2 regions of the Kitasatospora sp. NPDC059327 genome follow, and region 2 is predicted to be linked to the other one. Evidence: riboswitches for the same ligand, from Rfam matches in the RefSeq annotation. Region 2 holds a riboswitch; the other holds the start of a gene.
What was found. A riboswitch is a leader RNA that binds a small molecule or an ion and turns the genes downstream of it on or off. The one in region 2 is predicted to bind ZMP and ZTP.
Positions count from the first base shown of each region.

Region 1: it holds a riboswitch for ZMP and ZTP, as region 2 does, so the genes downstream of both, ACFXHB_RS25365 (glycine hydroxymethyltransferase) here and ACFXHB_RS14640 (bifunctional 5,10-methylenetetrahydrofolate dehydrogenase/5,10-methenyltetrahydrofolate cyclohydrolase) in region 2, are expected to answer to the same signal.

Region 1 is NZ_JBHYYB010000045.1:17,678-21,247, forward strand. It holds gene ACFXHB_RS25355 (ABC transporter substrate-binding protein) at 1-89, opposite strand, end outside; gene ACFXHB_RS25360 (ABC transporter permease) at 329-1,333, opposite strand; ZMP/ZTP riboswitch at 1,629-1,725, shown strand; gene ACFXHB_RS25365 (glycine hydroxymethyltransferase) at 1,755-3,275, shown strand; gene ACFXHB_RS25370 (aldehyde dehydrogenase family protein) at 3,341-3,570, opposite strand, start outside.
Region 2 is NZ_JBHYYB010000019.1:99,886-103,455, reverse strand. It holds gene ACFXHB_RS14650 (pyridoxamine 5'-phosphate oxidase family protein) at 1-263, shown strand, start outside; gene ACFXHB_RS14645 (VOC family protein) at 394-777, shown strand; gene ACFXHB_RS14640 (bifunctional 5,10-methylenetetrahydrofolate dehydrogenase/5,10-methenyltetrahydrofolate cyclohydrolase) at 894-1,754, opposite strand; ZMP/ZTP riboswitch at 1,776-1,861, opposite strand; gene ACFXHB_RS14635 (SpoIIE family protein phosphatase) at 2,317-3,570, shown strand, end outside.

The DNA.
Region 1 (3,570 bases), on a different contig from region 2:
GTGCCGGAGGTGGAGCCCGCGCCGGCCGAGCAGGAGGTCGCCAGCACCGCGGTGGCGATGACGGCGAGGGACGGTTTGATCCAGCGCATGGCGAATCTCTCCTTGCCCCGGTGGACGGGGCGGCTAGGTGAAAGGGAGGAGGGGAGGCGGTTCTGGAAGGACGGCGGGTCCTCGGCGGGAGCGCCGTTCCCGGGCGGGAGGGCCTTCCCGAACCGGGACGGCCCTTCCTGCCAGGAAAGGCTCTTCCCGGGCCGGGAGGGCCTTCCCGGCCGGGGTCACGCTCCGGCGGACGGCCGTGCCCGGGTGGTGGCGTCGCCCGGGGGGGGTCTCAGCGCACGGCGCGTGGGTCGAGCGCGTCCCGGACGGCGTCGCCGAGCAGGTTGAAGGCGAGCACGAAGAGCAGCAGCGCCACACCGGGGAAGAACATGTACGTCGGGTCGGCCTGGAAGACCTCGGAGCCCCGGGCGATCATCCGTCCCCAGTCCGGGATCGGCTCGTTGATCCCGACGCCGAGGAAGGACAGCACCGCCTCGGAGGCGACGAAGGCCGGCACCGCCATCGTGGTGTGCACCAGGAGCTGCGCCCGGACATTCGGCAGGAGTTCACGGAACACGATATGGAATCCGCTCGCGCCGAGGGCCCGCGCGGACTGCACGAAATCCCTTTCCCGAAGTGACCGGACGGAGGCCCGCAGGGAAAGCGCGAGCGGAATCCAGCCGAACGCGGAGAACACCAGGATCAGGACCAGGAACTGCATCCACTCCGGTTCCGCGGTGCCGGGATCGACCAGCCGGGACTGGATGACGGGGCTGAGCGCGAGCAGCAGGAGCAGCGTCGGAAAGGCCAGTAGGACATGGGAGAGGAAGCCGAAGAGCCGGTCCGTGACCCCGCCCAGGTAGCCGACCGCGACGCCGACCAGCACCCCGAGCGTGGTGGTGACGGCGGCCGCGGCGAAGGCGATCAGCAGGGAGGTGCGGATGCCGTACAGGAGTTGGGTGAGCACGTCGCGGCCGAGGCCGGGCTCCAGGCCGAACCAGAAGTCGCCCGAGATCCCGCCGTTCGGCGCCATCGGCAGCCCGCCGTCGCTGAGCAGGCCGGGCAGGTTCTGGCCGTAGTGCTCGACCGGGTTCCTGCCGTACAGGGCGGCGATCAGCGGAGCGGCGAGCGCGAGCAGCAGGAAGAGCAGGACGACCACGAGGGCGGCGGTGCCGACCCGGTCGCGGCAGATCCGGCGGAGCAGGCCCTGCGGGGCGGGCGCGGCGGCGGGCGTCCCGTCCGCGGACACCTCGGCGTCGGCCCCGGGGGGCTCGGTGACTGTCTCTACCGCTGGCATGAGAGGCGTACTCCCCGAATTCTCCGCCGCCCCGTGGGTGAGGGTGCGCTGGTGTGCATTTCCGGCCCGGCCCGCGGGGGTTTCCCGGTGACCTGACGAACGCCATCAGATCGGACCTCGGCGGACTTCCGCAAATCATTCCCGGCGGAGTTCGGGTGCCATGTTTCGTGGAATGTGACGGCTTCATTCCGCTGCAATACTGCCGTTGCAGGAGAACGGGCATATCATGACAAAAGCTTCAGTCCGTCCCGCATTCTGAGATCTCCGCCACACCCGTGGGCACATTGGTACGATCCCGGTGAGCCGCGACTGGCGCGCACGGATGGAATCGACCATCGGGAAGCGGCTCCGTGCACCCGCACGCCAAGTTGCCGAGCGCCTGGGCCGTCCGTACTCGTCCGTCCGTCACGAGGAGACCGCCTTGGCCACCCCTGCCACGCCCACCGGCCCCGCCGCCCCGCACGACGCCGCGCCGCACACCGCCGCGCCGCACACCGCCGCGAGCGGCACCGCCAACACCGCCTTCCGCAGCGCGCTCGACGTCGTCCGCGAGGTGGAGCCCCGGATCGCCGCCGCCATCGGCCAGGAGATCGAGGACCAGCGCGCCTCGCTCAAGCTCATCGCCAGCGAGAACTACGCCTCCCCGGCCGTCCTGCTCGCGATGGGCAACTGGCTCAGCGACAAGTACGCCGAGGGCACCGCGGGCCGCCGCTTCTACGCCGGCTGCCGCAACGTCGACACCGTCGAGACGATCGCCGCCGAGCACGCCCGCGCGCTCTTCGGCGCCGACCACGCCTACGTCCAGCCGCACTCCGGCATCGACGCCAACCTGACCGCCTTCTGGGCCGTCCTCTCCCAGCGCGTCGAGAGCCCCGCCCTGAAGCGCGCCGAGGTCCGCAACGTCAACGACCTCACCGAGCAGGACTGGGCCGAGCTGCGCCGCGAGCTCGGGAACCAGCGGATGCTCGGCATGTCCCTCGACACCGGCGGCCACCTCACCCACGGCTTCCGGCCGAACATCTCCGGCAAGATGTTCGAGCAGCGCAGCTACGGCACCGACCCGGTCACCGGCCTGATCGACTACGACGCGCTGCGCGCCACCGCCCGCGAGTTCCGCCCGCTGATCCTGGTGGCCGGCTACTCCGCGTACCCGCGGCTGGTCAACTTCCGCCTGATGCGCGAGATCGCGGACGAGGTCGGCGCGACCCTGATGGTCGACATGGCGCACTTCGCCGGCCTGGTCGCGGGCAAGGTCCTCACCGGCGACCACGACCCGGTCCCGCACGCCCACATCGTCACCACCACCACCCACAAGTCGCTGCGCGGCCCGCGCGGTGGCATGGTGCTCTGCACCGCCGAGCTGGCCGAGCACGTCGACCGGGGCTGCCCGCTGGTGCTCGGCGGTCCGCTCTCGCACGTGATGGCCGCCAAGGCGGTCGCCTTCGCCGAGGCCCGTCGTCCCGAGTTCCGGACGTACGCCCGGCGCGTGGTGGACAACGCGCAGGCCCTCGCCGAGGGTCTGCTGCGCCGCGGCGGCACGCTGGTCACCGGCGGCACCGACAACCACCTGGTGCTCGCGGACGTCTCCGGCTACGGCCTGACCGGCCGTCAGGCCGAGGCGGCGCTGCTGGACTCGGGCATCGTCACCAACCGCAACTCCGTCCCGCGCGACCCGAACGGCGCCTGGTACACCTCCGGTGTCCGGCTCGGCACTCCCGCGCTGACCACCCGGGGCCTGGGCACCGGCGAGATGGACGAGATCGCCGCCCTGATCGACACCGTCCTGCGCGGGACCACCCCCGTCGCCACCTCGGCCGGCGCCCCCTCCAAGGCCCAGTACACCCTGGACGACACCCTCCGCGAGGGGGTCGTCAAGCGCGCCGCCGACCTGCTCGCGGGCTTCCCCCTCTACCCGGGCGTCGACCTGGTCCGACCGGCCTGACCCCCGCGCGGCCGACCCCCAAGGGGGACCGGTACCGCCGGTCCCCCTCGGGGGTCACCGCCGCCTCAGTACTGCAGCGACTTGTGCTGCAGGAACTCCTCCAGGCCGTGCCGGCCGAGCTCACGGCCGAGGCCCGAGTTCTTGTAGCCGCCGAAGGGGGCCAGCGGGTTGAAGCGGCCGCCGTTGAGGTCGACCTGGCCGGTGTCGAGGCGGCGGGCGAAGGCGGCCGCGGTGGCCGTGTCCGCCGCCCAGACGCCGCCGGCCAGACCGTACTCGGTGCCGTTGGCCAGTTCCG
Region 2 (3,570 bases):
TCCGAGCGGACCCACGCGTGCGCCTGGCGCTGCCCGACACGTTCGACGTGGTGCTCCTCCAGGGTGAGGCCGCCTGGTTCCCGGACCAGGACGTGCCCGGCGACGCGGCGGCGGCGTTCAGCGCCACGTTCGGGTGGGACCCGCGTACGGAGGAGGATTCGTACCTGTACATTCGCGTGACGCCGAAGACCGTGCGCGCCTGGCGCGGCGAACCGGAGCTGCGCGGCAGGGTGATCATGCGCGACGGCACGTGGGTGGAGTAGCAGCCGTCCTGCGACACGGCACGTCCTCGGCGCACACATCCCCGGGCTCTCGACGAGGAGCGCACCGGCCCGACGGAGCCGGCCGCGATCCGGTGGCGGACCGAGCCGTACGTCGGGCAGGCTCGTGCGCATGGTCTCAGTGATACAGAACGTGGCGATCGACTGTGCGGATGCCCATGCACTGGCTCGCTTCTGGAGCGAGGTGCTCGGTCACCCCCTGCACGCGGAGGACAAGCCCGGTGATCCGGAGACCGAGGTGATGCTGCCGGAGGGCCCGCTGCTGCACTTCAACCAGGTGCCGGAACCGAAGACGATCAAGAACAGGCTCCACCTGTGCCTGCGTCCGACGACCACGCGCGAGGAGGAGGTCGAGCGGCTGCTGGCCCTCGGCGCCACCCTCGTCGACGACCGCCGGGAACCCGACGGTGCCGGCTGGGCCGTCCTCGCGGACCCGGAGGGCAATGAGTTCTGCGTGCTCCGCAGTGCGGCCGACCGCGCGGCGATGTCGTCCTGACGCCGACGGATCCGCTCGCGACGCCACCTCCGGAGCGGGCCCCGGCCGTCCTGACCCCGGAAGGACCCGGCGGCCCGAGCGGCGGACCGCGCGCCGGGCCGCCGGCTCCTCCCGGGTCAGGACCGGCTGAGCTGACGTGCTGCCGCGTCGACGGTCTGCGCGAGGAGGACGGCGATGGTCATCGGACCGACACCACCGGGGACGGGAGTGATCAGGCTCGCCCGGTGCCGGGCGGTCTCGAAGTCGACGTCCCCGACGTTGCCCGGGTTGTAGCCCGCGTCGATCACCACGGCGCCGGGCTTGATGTCCGCCCCGTCGATGAAGCGCGGCCGGCCGACCGCGGCGACCAGGACGTCCGCCTCACGCACGATCGAGGGCAGCTCGACGGTGCGGGAGTGACAGTAGGTCACCGTGGCGTCCCGCCCGAGGAGGAGCATGCCGACGGGCTTGCCCAGGATGGGGCTGCGTCCCACCACGACGGCGTGCTTCCCCGTGAGGTCGACGTCGTACTCGTCCAACAGGCGCATGATCCCCCCGGGCGTGCAGGAGACGAAGCCGGGCAGCCCGAACCCCATCGACGCGAAGGAGTGCGTGGTGACCCCGTCGACGTCCTTCTCGGGAGCGATCGCCTCGAACGCGGCGCGCTCGTCGATGTGCGCTCCCACCGGGTGCTGGAGCAGGATGCCGTGCACGTCCGGGTCCTCGGACAGCGCGGTGACGGCCTCCACCAGGCCGCCGGTGCTCACCGAAGCCGGCAGGGCCACGTGTCGCGAGCGGATGCCGGCCTTCGCGCAACGGGCCTGCTTCATCCGGACATAGGTGACCGAGGCCGGGTCCTCTCCCACCAGCACAGTCGCCAGACAGGGGGACACCCCGGTGCGCAGACGGATGTCCTCGGCCAGTGCGGCGCTGGTCCCGGTCATTCGGCGGGCGAGATCCGTACCGGCCATCAGCCGCGCCTGCCGCGTCTCCATCATGTGCCACTCCTGAGCTCCACGGTGAGGTGCCCAGGCGCACGGCATCGACGATGCGTCAGGCCGCTCCCCGGTGGTACTCCACCTCAGCGCCAGTCACGGCCCGAGCCCACGATACCCGCGACCACCGGTCGGTTGGTCCCGTCCGCCGGAACTCGATCAGCCAGGTGTCACCCTTGGTGATCCGCGGCCGTAGCGCCTCCTGACGCGTCGCGGCGCCGCGACGTGCACAGGTTCCGGGTGCCGGCTCCGCGCGGTGCCCAGGGCGCTGCGGTGGAGCGCGGCCGCGGTTCGCGCGTCACCGGCGTGGCGGTGGGTCGGCCGGCGACCCCGTCGCCGCAGACTCCCCTGCCACCCTCCCCAAGGGCGACAATCGTGGCATAACGGTACAGACGCACCGGCCAGAACGTATCGTGCCAAGGACGGCCGCGGGCGATCGCCGACCGGTGGGAGGCCACGCCGTCCACCGGCGGGAAGGCCCCGAGGCACCCGCCCCGGAGGCACCCGGCCCCGAGTCACCCGGGCGCCGCCGCAGGAGACAACACCGGACAAGGGGGCACCACGGGTGGTCGATCCGCAACTGACACCCGAGGTCTTCGACCGGGCGATCGTGGCGATCGCCCTGACCGCGGGCCGGGAACACCGCCTGGTCTACCGCAACGACGCCTTCCGTGAGCTCTTCGGACCGCGCTCGATCGGCGTTCCCGTCCGGGAACTGTTCGCCGAACCCGGCGTGGAGCGGTTCTTCGAAACGCTCGACCTCGTCCTGGCCGACGGCACCGCCCGCCAGGTCACCACCCCCCGCACGGTGGAACGGCCCGGGGACGACAGCGACGACCATCGGCACTTCGTCTACAGCTGCTCACCCATCTCCTCCCGCTTCGGCCCCGGCATCCTGATCGCCGCGATCGACACCACCACCGAGGTGCACGCCGCCCAACAGGCCGAACAGCTCTCCAGCGACCGCCTGCGCACCCTGGAGCGGTACGAGGCGCTGATCTCCGCCGTCTCCCAGCTGGTCTGGATCGTCCGCGCCGACGGCTCCATGGCCGAACTCGTGCCCGGGTGGCAGCGGCTCACCGGGCAGCCCTGGCGGGAGACCATGGACGAGGCGTGGTTCGAGCTCATCCACCCCCGGGACCGCGCCGGGCTGGCCGAGAAGTGGACGAAGGCGGCGACCGGCGAGCCGTCCATGTTCGAACACGACTTCCGGGTGCGCACCGCCTCCGGGGACTACCGGCACGTCGCCGCGCGCGCGGTGCCGATCGTCCGCGAGGGCCGGCCGGTGGAGTGGGTCGGGGCCACCTCCGACATCGAGGACCGCTGGCGCAACCGGCTGCGCGAACGCCTGCTCGCCGGGGCGCTCGCGGTGACCGAGACCGCCCGGCCCGACGACGCCTTCGCCGCCGTCGCGGACCTCGTCGTCCCGGAGCTCACCGACGCCTGCACGGTGTTCCTGCTCTCCACCCGCGAACACACCACCCGGCCCGACGAGATCCTCGGCACCCGGATCGCCTCCACCGCCCGGCCGGGCCTGCCACCGCTGCCCGCCCTGCGCCAGCAGAGCTACCGGCTCGGGCCCGCCGCCCTGCGGGTCGTCGCCCGCCAGGCCCCGGCCCTGCTCACCTTCCCGGTCGGCGACATCCCGCCCGGCGTCGTCCCCCGCGAATCGGCCCAGTGGCTGACCCGGGCCCGCGCCACCAGCCTCACCCTGCTGCCCATCGTGATCGACGGCACCACCGTCGCCCTCGCCGCGGCCGCCGGCTGCGAGGACACCCCGCCCCCCGGCCGGACCGACATCGACCTGCTCCAGGAAGTC